2 regions of the Paenibacillus sp. 1-8 genome follow, and region 2 is predicted to be linked to the other one. Evidence: predicted binding sites of a transcription regulator. Region 2 holds the regulator's gene; the other holds the start of a gene.
What was found. Region 2 encodes Rex, which represses fermentation and respiration genes when NADH is low (regulators of the CRP and FNR family bind a similar motif). Its sites were predicted from a motif close to TTGTGAAATATTTCACAA; they were not measured.
Positions count from the first base shown of each region.

Region 1: a site for Rex is predicted at 3,475-3,492, ahead of adhE (bifunctional acetaldehyde-CoA/alcohol dehydrogenase). Genes of this name have one in related genera too.

Region 1 covers NZ_CM149995.1:3,214,427-3,220,267, forward strand. Annotated here, with positions in the region: gene pflB (formate C-acetyltransferase) at 1-458, opposite strand, end outside; gene adhE (bifunctional acetaldehyde-CoA/alcohol dehydrogenase) at 787-3,399, opposite strand; gene AC0WRU_RS14585 (Crp/Fnr family transcriptional regulator) at 3,657-4,373, shown strand; gene AC0WRU_RS14590 (IS1182 family transposase) at 4,525-5,841, shown strand, end outside.
Region 2 covers NZ_CM149995.1:3,055,764-3,061,604, reverse strand. Annotated here, with positions in the region: gene dinG (ATP-dependent DNA helicase DinG) at 1-1,877, shown strand, start outside; gene AC0WRU_RS13755 (redox-sensing transcriptional repressor Rex) at 1,923-2,576, shown strand; gene AC0WRU_RS13750 (amidohydrolase) at 2,563-3,864, shown strand; gene AC0WRU_RS13745 (cell wall elongation regulator TseB-like domain-containing protein) at 3,902-4,426, shown strand; gene AC0WRU_RS13740 ((S)-acetoin forming diacetyl reductase) at 5,079-5,841, shown strand, end outside.

The DNA of each region.
Region 1 (5,841 bases), 160 kb from region 2:
AATACACCCTGATTATGCGTTTTGCGAATATGAGTGAAGATGTCAACAATGCTTTGCGGTACTTCAAAGCCATAGGCTTTGCAAGCGTCGATCATCATCCGGATTCCACCAAACGGCTGCAAGGAGCGTTTAAATGGAGCGTCTGTTTGTACACCGACGATTTGTTCTTTATCCCGGTCTAGATAGCCCGGCTTATGTGAAATAATGGTGGATGGCGTATTCACGTCTACATCAAGCACGCCGCCGTTTGCCAACTCTTTTTTGGTAAGATCGGATACAATATCCCACAGTGCAGTTGTGTTGGCGGTAGGGCCAACCAGAAATTCTTCGTTGCCGACATAAGGTAAGATATTGGTTTCAATAAAATCGTTGACGTTAACTTCTTTAGTCCATTTGCCTTTTTTGAAGCCTCTCCAACCAGATTGTTGCTCTTGTAATTCTCTCTCAATCACCGACATGTAAATCCCTCCAAATTGTTTGGTCTTCCGGACTTGTGATTTTTTTCACAATTAAATAGTGTCTCGAGCCCGGCCTTTTCACCGATGTCTTACGCTCAGTGTCGGGACCTTTCTTACACCCTTATTGTAGAATAATGATAGAGTGTAGTATGTGACAAAAATCACAATACAGGTGATATTTATCACTTTATTTTTCCTAGCTTCACGCCCGTACCTTTATCCTTGCCGTTCACCCCCCTTCCCAAACCAACAGGCCCTCTATATAGAGAGCCTGCGTTGGTATTGAACGGGAAAATGCTTAGTCACAAGCCTCTTCGTACCTATTATATTATTGGTCAAAACGTCCGTAGAAGGCATCACGGTATATATCAGCCAATTCGGTAACCAGCGGCAGCTTCGGATTCGAAGTTGTACATTGATCCTCAAAAGCGCGGTCAGCCAGATAATCCACACGCGATTCAAAATCCTTCGCATCAAAGCCGATTTGCTGGAACGATTCCTCGATACCAAGTGTTTTGTTCAGCTTGCGGATTGCTTCGATCAAGCTGTTAACCCCTTCTTCAGTCGTACGGGCAGGCAGTCCCAGTATGCGCGCAATTTCTGCATAACGCTCATCCGCAACAAAGTGCGAATATTTAGGGAACGAAGCAAATTTTGTCGGTTTTTTCGCATTATAGCGAATGACGTGTGGTAACAAAATGGCATTCGTACGGCCGTGGGCTGTATGATATTGTCCGCCCCATTTATGCGCAAGGCTATGGTTAATTCCTAGGAACGCATTGGCAAACGCCATCCCTGCCAGTGCGGAAGCATTATGCATTTTTTCACGAGCTAGCTTGTCGCCAGTCAGAGACGATTGCTCCAGGTATTGGAATACCAGTTGAATGGCTTTAATTGCCAGAGCATCTGTGTAGTCACTAGCCATTACAGACACGTAAGCCTCGATGGCATGTGTCAGAACGTCCATGCCTGTATCCGCTACAGCCGTTTTAGGCAGCGAATATACAAACACTGGGTCAATAATTGCCACATCAGGCGTCAGCTCATAGTCAGCCAGCGGATACTTCGTGTTGCCCTGATTTTTGTCTGTAATAACTGCGAACGACGTAACTTCCGAACCTGTACCCGAGGTTGTAGGAATGGCTACAAATTGCGCTTTTTGACCCAGACGTGGGTACTTGTAGATCCGTTTGCGGATATCCATGAATTTTTGTTTCAGATTGTTGAAATCAGTATCTGGGTATTCATAGAACAACCACATGCCTTTAGCTGCATCCATCGGCGAACCACCGCCCAATGCAATAATGCAATCCGGTTGGAAACGTCTCATCATTTCAGTACCACGTTCTACTGTATCTGTCGACGGATCTGGCTCTACTTCCGAGAACACTTCGATAGCTACTGGTGTTTGGCGCTGGTGTAAATAATGGATGACACGATCCACATATCCGAGTTTCACCATCATAGGGTCTGTGATAATGGCTACACGTGTGATATCAGGCATTTTAGTAAGATACTGAGTCGAATTTTTTTCAAAATAAATTTTGGAAGGTACTTTGAACCATTGCATATTCACCGTACGTTTCGCCACCCTTTTCACATTAATCAAGTTGACTGCCGATACGTTCGACGAAGTCGAGTTACGTCCGTACGAACCACAACCGAGTGTCAGCGATGGAAGGTTGGTGTTGTAGATGTCACCGATCGCACCATGTGTGGAAGGTGCATTTACAATGATACGGCCTGTTTGTAAACGGTTTGCGAACCGGGCGATAACATCCTCATCCTGCGAGTGAATAGCGGACGAGTGACCCATGCCCCCGAATTCCACGACTTCGGCAGCACGTTGAATACCTTGTTCCGCATTTTTCACTTTGTAGCAAGCCAGTACGGGACTCAATTTTTCTGCGGACAATGGGTATTTCGTTCCTACCCCTTCAATCTCAGCGACCAAAATTTTTGTCCCTGCCGGTACTGTGATGCCGCTCAGTTCAGCGATTTTTACAGCGGACTGTCCGACGATGGCCGGGTTCACTGCACATTTCTCTACATTAATAGCTCCCTGAGTGAGCTTAGCTGCTTCTTCTTTATTTACAAAGTAGCAACCGTTAGCGATCATCAATTTTTTCACTTGTTCGAAGATTGGCTCTTCGATAATAACCGCTTGCTCGGAAGCACAGATCATACCGTTATCAAAAGATTTGGAGAGGATGAGGTCATTCACAGCCTGCTTGATGTCTGCTGTTTTTTCAATAAAGCAAGGCACGTTACCAGGACCTACACCTAGTGCAGGTTTACCACAGCTATATGCTGCCTTAACCATGGCTGATCCACCAGTTGCCAGAATCAGCGCCACATCCGGGTGATTCATAAGTACATTGGTTTTATCCATCGAAGGAGCTTCAATCCATTGAATACAATCGGCCGGAGCACCATGTTTGACGGCTGCTTCAAGCAAAACGCGAGCTGCTTCCGCACTACACGATTGAGCGGATGGATGAAAACCGAATATGATTGGGTTGCGTGTTTTAATGGCAATCAACGCTTTAAACATTGTAGTGGAAGTCGGGTTAGTCACAGGAGTGATCCCCATAATGATACCGACCGGTTCTGCTATTTTTTGAAAACTGTCAAAATCATTGTCCTCAATGACACCGACGGTTTTTTCATTTTTGATACTATGATAGACATATTCAGTTGCAAACATGTTTTTGGTGATTTTGTCCTCGTACACACCGCGTCCTGTTTCTTCAACAGCCAGCTTCGCCAGGTGCATATGCTTATCCATTCCTGCGAGTGCCATAGCTTGTACGATTTCGTCAATCTGCTCCTGATTCATACTCATGAAAGCCTGCTGTGCCCGGTTCCCCCGGTCAATCAGCGTTTGAATATACTGCTCAGCGCTTTGCTCTTTTTGGATAACCTCGTTTTTAACAGCCATTTCCCTCATCCTCCTGTTATCTCGTGTACTATCTCTTGTTCACGCACTGATCGTAACACAGCTTTTCAAAATATATTGTGATTTTTTTCACAATGTATTTAAAATTTTATTTTAAGAAGTGAATTAAATCACAAAGTTTGGAATTCTGCCACTTTTACCCCCTCTTCTTACCCCAAAAACGCATAGCACAGGTATATAATGAATTTGAATTGATCAAGTTGCAGATAAAAACATAGGAAACAAAGGGGAAATGGACGATGAGAAACCCTACAAACGTAATGGAAGCCCGCGGCAACACCAGTTGCTTCTCGGAGACCAGCTTCAACCGGCTGCAAGTGATGATGAAGGATCGGGTCATGCCAGAAAGCTCGCATCTATTCTGGGAAGGAGATACAGCAGATAAGCTGTTTTATATCAAGCGCGGACGCGTGAAAGTCACAAAAACAACGGATGAGGGTAAGGAACTTATACTATATATGTACCAAAGCGGCGATCTTGTTGGTCAAGCTGATCCATTTTTCGGTACCAAGCATTCCTTTTCTGCCGAAGTTCTGGAGGACAGTGATATCGGTGTTGTCGATCATACGGATTTGGAGCTGCTCATTTGCCAGCACTGTGATTTTGCCATTGACTTTATGAAATGGATGGGGTCCCACCACCGTATTACCCAGACCAAGTTTCGCGATTTGATGATGTACGGCAAGCCAGGTGCTCTATGCTCCACGCTAATCCGCCTGTGCAACACCTATGGAGAGCCTCACGGCGAGCATATTCTTATTCATAAAAAAATTACTCATACCGACCTCTCCAATATGATCGGTGCCACCCGTGAAAGTGTAAACCGGATGCTGAGTGATTTGCGCAAAAAAAATGCAGTCGAATATGATAATGGCATGATCGTTGTCAAGGATTTGGAAATGCTACAAGGTGTATGTCATTGTGAACTGTGCCCGCGTGAGATTTGCCGGATCTAAATTATTTGTTTTATTTTATGTAAAAGAGGGCTGTCCCAAAAGTCATAAAATTGGCTGGGGACGGCCCTTTTCTCCAAATTGTAAAACAAAAAGAAACCGTTCTTTGGTAAAATGGAGGTACCACCCAACCATTCGAAAGGAGACGGTTTCTTTGTACATTCAATATACCATGGATCAACTTTTCTTACCAATGGATTTAGAGGCAGATATCCCCGAAAACCACATCGTCCGTGTGGTAAACGACGCAGTCAACCGCCTGAGTGATTCCATTTTCAACGCTGCGTATCCTGGCGGTGGCCGTCATAGTTATCATCCTAAAATGCTCACCAAAATCATCATTTACGCCTACACCCAGCGCATCTACTCTTCCCGTCAAATCGCCAAGGCCGTCCGCGAAAATATCATGTTCATGTGGCTCGCTGCGCGGCAACAACCGGATTTCCGTACCATCAACCGCTTCCGTTCGGAGCGGATGAAAGAGGTGCTGGAAACCGTGTTTACCCATGTACTGGAGTTGCTTGTTCAGGAGCAATACGTGTCCTTGGAACACTACTTTCTGGACGGAACCAAGTTTGAAGCGAATGCAAACAGGTACACCTTCGTCTGGAAAAAGGCCGTTGTCAAGCATCAGGCCAAGCTGCAAGAAAAAGTACATACCCTGTTCCAAACCATCGAAGCGGCCGAAAGCGAAGAAGATGCGCTCCACGCGGGTACAGACCTTCCTGAGCTTGGCGAAGCTTCCTCGCTCACGGCAGAAAAGCTGGAAAACGCGGTTCAACAACTGGAGGAAGCTTTGCAAGAAAAACCGAAAAACAAAACCTTAAAGAAAGCCGTGGGCCAGTTACGCAAGGACTTGCTGCCGCGGCTCCAAAAGTATGAGCATCAGATCGAAACCGCGGGCGAGCGCAATAGCTACAGCAAAACCGATTTGGACGCGACGTTCATGCGAATGAAGGAAGATCACATGCGAAATGGTCAACTGAAGCCGGGATACAATGTGCAGATGGGCACGGAAAACCAGTTTGTGCTCGGTTACAGCGTGCATCAGCGGCCTACCGATACGAAATGCTTGAAGCCCCATTTGGAACATCTGGAAGAATCACTCGGGAGACGACCAGAGATGGTCATTGCCGATGCAGGGTATGGAAGCGAAGAAAATTACAGCTATTTCGAAGAGCACAACATCCAAGCGATCGTCAAATACGGGACATACCACAAAGAGAAAACCAGGGCCTGGAAGCAAGCGATAGGCAAAGTGGACAACTGGAGCTACAACGAAACGGAAGATACATGGACCTGTGCGGCTGGAAAAATGTTACGTTTTCGATACGAAGGCCAGACGGTCACGGAGAGCGGCTACACGATTCGGACACGCCATTATCGAAGTGAAGATTGTAGCGATTGTCCCCTAAAAGCGAAATGCACCACAGCCAAGGGCAACCGGGAGATTGCCGTCAGTCTGACCTAT
Region 2 (5,841 bases):
TTCCGATGCTGATCAAGGTGATCCCGTTCCCGTTCCGGGCTGCCATTTTTAAGGGCCGGGGACATTATTTGTGTCTGCGTAAGTTTGAACATAAAATAAACAGAAGAGACTTCGCAACGCCGAAGGAAGATTTAATTACAGCCGCCCAGATGATCGTCTGGCTGACGTTGACGGAAACCGGCGATGATGAAGAACTCAATCTGAGCAATCGTGGCGGAGATTTTTGGGAAACGGTGGGCAGTGATTCCGAGTCCTGTCTTGGTCGTTCTTGTCCATGGTTCCGCAAATGCTTTTATCATCGTGCGCGCCATGAGGCGGGAATAGCCGATGTGGTCATTACGAATCATTCCAAGCTATTCACGGACGTAAAAGCAAGTCATCAGCTATTGCCGAGCTATGAGCATCTGGTCATTGATGAAGCACATCATCTGGAGGAAGTCGCTGGTAAGCACCTGGGCATGCATATGAAATATTTCACACTCGTGCATACGCTGACCCGGTTGTTCAAGGACAGCAAGAACGGACAATTGCCTTCGCTGCGTCAGCAGTTGGCAAAGTCGGGGCATGAGAAATCGACGGAATGGGCCTCTACCATCGACCAGTTGTATCCGCTCGTGCTGGAAATCAAGGAGACTTGGGATTTGCTGAGCGACAAGCTGTTTGGCATGCTGCCGGAGCGAAGTGATGCGACACCGGGTGAAACGGGGCAATTTTCTTCCCGTCTCAAGCCATCGGCCAAGCCTGCCAAGTGGGATCAGGCGGCTGCGCTGGAAAATCAGCTTTATGTAACGATGAGCGAAATTTTGCGCAAGGGCGACAAGCTGATGCTCGATGTGAAGGAAGAACATGACGATTATGCGGCTGACAGCCTCATTACGGATATTACGGGGCTGCTCAAGGATTTGGCAGGCATTAGGGAAAGCTTGCGCTTTTTTATGCGGCTGGATGATGAAACGACCGTATACTGGCTTGAAGCGAGCGGGCAATTCCGCAGCAAGTCGCTGCAATTTTATGCGGTGCCCGTCGATGTGAGCCGTCAGCTGAAAGAAATGTTTTTTGACAAAAAAAGAAGCATTATTCTGACGTCTGCTACCTTGTCGGTGGATAAGTCGTTTCAGTACATGACCGATCAGCTCGGCTTGCAGGAGGCCGCAGATCAAGGGCGGCTGATGACTACGCAGCTCCCGTCACCCTTTAACTACAGGGATCAGGTGTTGCTAGTCATTCCAAGGGATTTCCCGAGCGTGAAGGGCAGTGTAGGAGATGAGCATTTTGTAAATATGCTCGTCAGCTCGCTAGGCGCGACTGCTCAAGCGACGCGGGGGAGAATGCTCGTTCTCTTTACTTCCTACCGCATGCTCCGGCAGGTGTATGAGCCGCTTAAGGAGGCGTTGTCTTCCAGCGACATCACCGTGCTGGGGCAGGGCGTGGACAGTGGGAGCCGCAGCAAGCTGACCCGACGTTTTCAGGAGGCCAAAGCTTCCGTGTTGCTGGGAACCAGCAGCTTCTGGGAAGGCGTCGATATTCCGGGCAAAGCGCTGACGTGTCTGGCCATCGTGCGCTTGCCGTTCCAACCGCCCAATCACCCGCTGCTGGAGGCTAAAAGTGAGTTGCTCCAGCAGCAGAAGAAAAATCCTTTTATGAAGCTGTCTGTTCCACAGGCTGTCATTCGCTTCAAACAGGGATTTGGACGTTTGGTACGTACAGCGAGCGACCACGGGGTCGTTATCGTTTACGATACGCGTGTGATCGAATCCTATTACGGGAAGCACTTTTTGTACTCGTTACCGGGACCAAAAATGGAGCATATGCCGACGGAGCAAATGGTGCCCCGCATCGCCGAATGGCTCCAATCCGCCCCGGAGACAGAGGCATAACGGACGGACATCTAAACGTGTCCGTTACAATTAGGGGGAGCAAGTATGAAATCAGAAAAAATTTCAGAGGCTGTTGTACGGAGGTTACCCGTATATTTACGTTATCTGAATGCACTGCACAAACGGGAGGTGGCTACGGTATCTTCCCAGGAGCTGGGACAAAGACTGGATCTGAATCCTGCTCAAATTCGTAAGGATCTTGCGTATTTTGGAGATTTTGGCCGTAAGGGTGTCGGCTATGATGTTACTTATCTTATCGAGAAAATACGCCATATACTGAAAATCGACCAGCAAATTAACGTGGTATTGGTCGGAGCAGGTAATCTGGGGCAAGCCCTTTCGAATTATAATGCTTATTTAAAAGACAATATGAAAATTGTAGCGGTATTTGATGCTGTTCCAGATAAAGTTGGAACCAGGATCAATACGCTGGTCGTACAGCCGATGGATGAACTGGAGGTGACAGTGAAGGAACAAAACATTCGGATCGGGATTATTACCGTACCGGATTTTGAAGCACAGCATGTGGCTGACAGGCTCATTGAGAGCGGGATTGGAGCGATTTTGAACTTTGCACCCACGACTCTCAAGACACCGGCAAACATTCGGGTACATGCCACAGATTTTACAACGGATTTGTTAAGCCTCGCTTATTATTTAGAGAACGGAAAGGAAGATACACAACATGACAGCGAATAAATGGATGATTAAAAACGGCTCCTTTGCCGTGAACAGACCGGAAGCCGGGGTAATCCACGGCTATATGATCGTGGAGGATAGCCGCATCACCTACATTGGCGAGACTTTGCCAGCGGGTGAGGAAGAGACGAACGCGATTGACGGTAACGGGCTGCTGTTTTTACCTGGCCTGATGAATACACATGGTCATGCGGGGATGTCACTGCTACGTGGGTATGGGGACGATCTGGCTCTCCAAGTATGGCTACAGGAAAAAATGTGGCCGATGGAAGCCAAGTTTACGTCTACGGATGTGTACTGGGGTACGTCCTTGTCCGTGCTGGAAATGCTGAAAGGGGGTACAACGACCTTTTTGGACATGTACGTTGATATGGACGAGGTGGCTCGTGTAGCTGAAGAGTCCGGTATCCGTGCCAGTCTGATGCGTGGAGTGATTGGACTATGTTCGGAGGAAGAGCAGCGGATTAAGCTCGCTGAGGCTGTGAACTTTGCGCGTAACTGGCATGGCAAAGCAGACGGTCGCATTACGACCATGCTGGCTCCGCATGCGCCATATACGTGCATGCCTGCGCTTATCGAAAAATTCGTACAGGCAGCGCACGATCTGGATTTACCGTTGCATACGCATATGTCCGAAACGATTGCCGAAGTAGAGAAAAACGTACGCGATTACGGCTTGCGTCCAGTTGCACATTTGGATAAGCTCGGCTTTTTCTCCCGTCCTTCACTTGTTGCCCATGGCGTTTATTTGAATGACGAAGAAATAGCTTTGCTGGCTGAACGTGGTGTAGCGGTTTCGCATAATCCGGGCAGCAACTTGAAGCTCGCAAGTGGTGTGGCAAGAGTGCCTGACCTGCTGCGTGCAGGCGTTACTGTCTCTCTCGGAACAGATGGCCCCGCCAGTAACAATAACCTGGATATGTTTGAGGAAATGCGTCTGGCTGCACTCATTCACAAGGGAGTATCTGGCGACGCAACCGCAGTTTCTGCGGGTGAGGCGTTGCGTCTGGCAACGGAGTACGGAGCGAAGTCGATTGGCTTGAAAGAGGTAGGAGTGCTGGCAGCAGGCAACAAGGCAGACTTTATCGCGCTCGATCTGAATCAGGCGCATTTCCTGCCGCGTACGGATCTTATTTCCCATGCTGTATACTCTGCAAGCGCCAAAGACGTGGCTCATGTATGGGTAGACGGTCGTCAGGTTGTGAAAAACGGTGAGTGCCTGACTATGGATGAGGAACGTATCAAGTATGAGGCTCAAGCCGCCTTTGAAGGGCTGCTGTCGCGCTAATTCAGGTGTCACATCCCCTTAGAGAGGAAGCACAGGTTTGAAAAATAAGAAAAAATGGATAGCGGTGGCCGTTCTGGCCGTCATACTGATCCTGGTCAGCATTTTCTGGTATTATTCCTATGTTACTCAAGACCAGGTGACTGAGAGAAATGCCGCTATCGTAAAGGCCAAGCAATCGGGTGGACTCGTCAGCACGACGAAGACGTGGAAGTCTGTGTGGGATCAGGTAGATTGGGTAGTTCAAGGGGAAAATGCTCAGAACGAAAATATTATGGTGTGGGTCCCTTTTCAAAAAGTGGAGGGCCAACCGAATGTACCTGTCACAGATAATAGTGGTGTTCATACCGAGCTACTGAAAAACGGAGTCGACGAGCAAAAAATGACGGCGATGATTCAGCAGCAGCTTCCGGGTGCAGATATTGTGAGTCTTCAGCCGAGTGTGTTTAACGGTCAATATGTGTGGCAGCTGTTTTATGATGACGGCAGTCATCATTACTATACCTTTTATCGCTTCTCGGATGGGGGATCGGTGGGGATAAAGTATACTTTGCCCAATTACTAGAGTGATGTGAGGAGTGGCTGATGGTGGTTTGGGAGTGTTGGAGCATTAGAGCGCTGCGTGGTCCATTTAATCTTACGATCGCTCCGCTTCTTCAGATTCAAATGGCCCACTCCGCTGGCTGACCGCCATGGAGCCACTCCAAACACCATCTTTTTATCAAATGACTGTATTCCTGAAACGAATGTGCAGTTCGGATTGAATGTGAGACTAAACAGACGCAAATACGATTATTTTCGTATTTACGTCTGTTTATTTTTTTGTTTGAGTAGTGTTTATCATAGATGTACATAAAAACGGAGTAGGCGGAATGGTGCTGGTACAAGCGGTAGTGTTCGCCTTAAAAGCTTTCCGTAGGAAAGCTCGCTTCGGAAGCATCACCTCCCCGGATTTCTACCCATGTGTGCTCATTCAAGAAATCCGGGGGCAAAAGCGATGGGAAGCACCATCCGCCTGCGCAGTGGCTCTGCATGTATCTTTCAAGCTCAACTTATATCACTTGAATTTCCCTTAAACAGGTTAAATATGAAGTCTATTACATAGATCATAATAATTTTTTCCTTAAAATGGTTTAATTATAGGTGCAGACTAACGTAACCCATAATTTTGTGGCTATGTTATCATGACTACTTGTACAAAAAGGAGATTCATGGACATGGGAAAAGTGGATGGAAAAGTTGCATTAGTAACGGGTGGAGGTCAAGGGATTGGACGGGCTATTGCTTTACGCCTGAGCCAAGACGGCTTCGCAGTGGCGGTTGTAGATTTAAATGAAGAAACGGCGCAAAGTGTTGCTGGTGAGATTACAAAGGCAGGAGGGCGCTCGCTTGCCCTTAAAGTCGATGTTTCCAACCGGGATCAGGTTTTTACCGCTGTAAAGGAAGCATCTGAGAAGCTCGGTGGCTTTGATGTCATTGTAAATAATGCGGGGATTGCTCCCGCCAAGCTATTGGAGGATGTTACGCTGGCTGATTTTGACAAGCTGTTTCATATCAATGTGACCAGTGTACTTTGGGGCATTCAGGCAGTAGCCGCCAAGTTCAAGGAACTGGGCCATGGTGGTAAAATCATCAATGCCTCTTCTCAGGCAGGCCATGTTGGTAATGCCAATTTGGGCATTTACTCCGCTACCAAATTTGCAGTTCGTGCCCTAACACAAACCGCCGCTCAGGAATATGCCCAATATGGTATTACAGCAAACGCCTACTGTCCTGGCATTGTACAAACGCCAATGTGGAGCGGCATTGATAAAGAAATTACGGCATCCAAAGGCGAAGCTACAGGCGATGCAACCAAGGAATTCGGCAGCAAAATTGCCCTTGGCCGTCTGTCTACACCAGAAGACGTATCCGCCTTCGTTTCCTTCCTGGCAGGCCCCGATTCCGATTACATGACAGGACAATCCCCTCTGATCGACG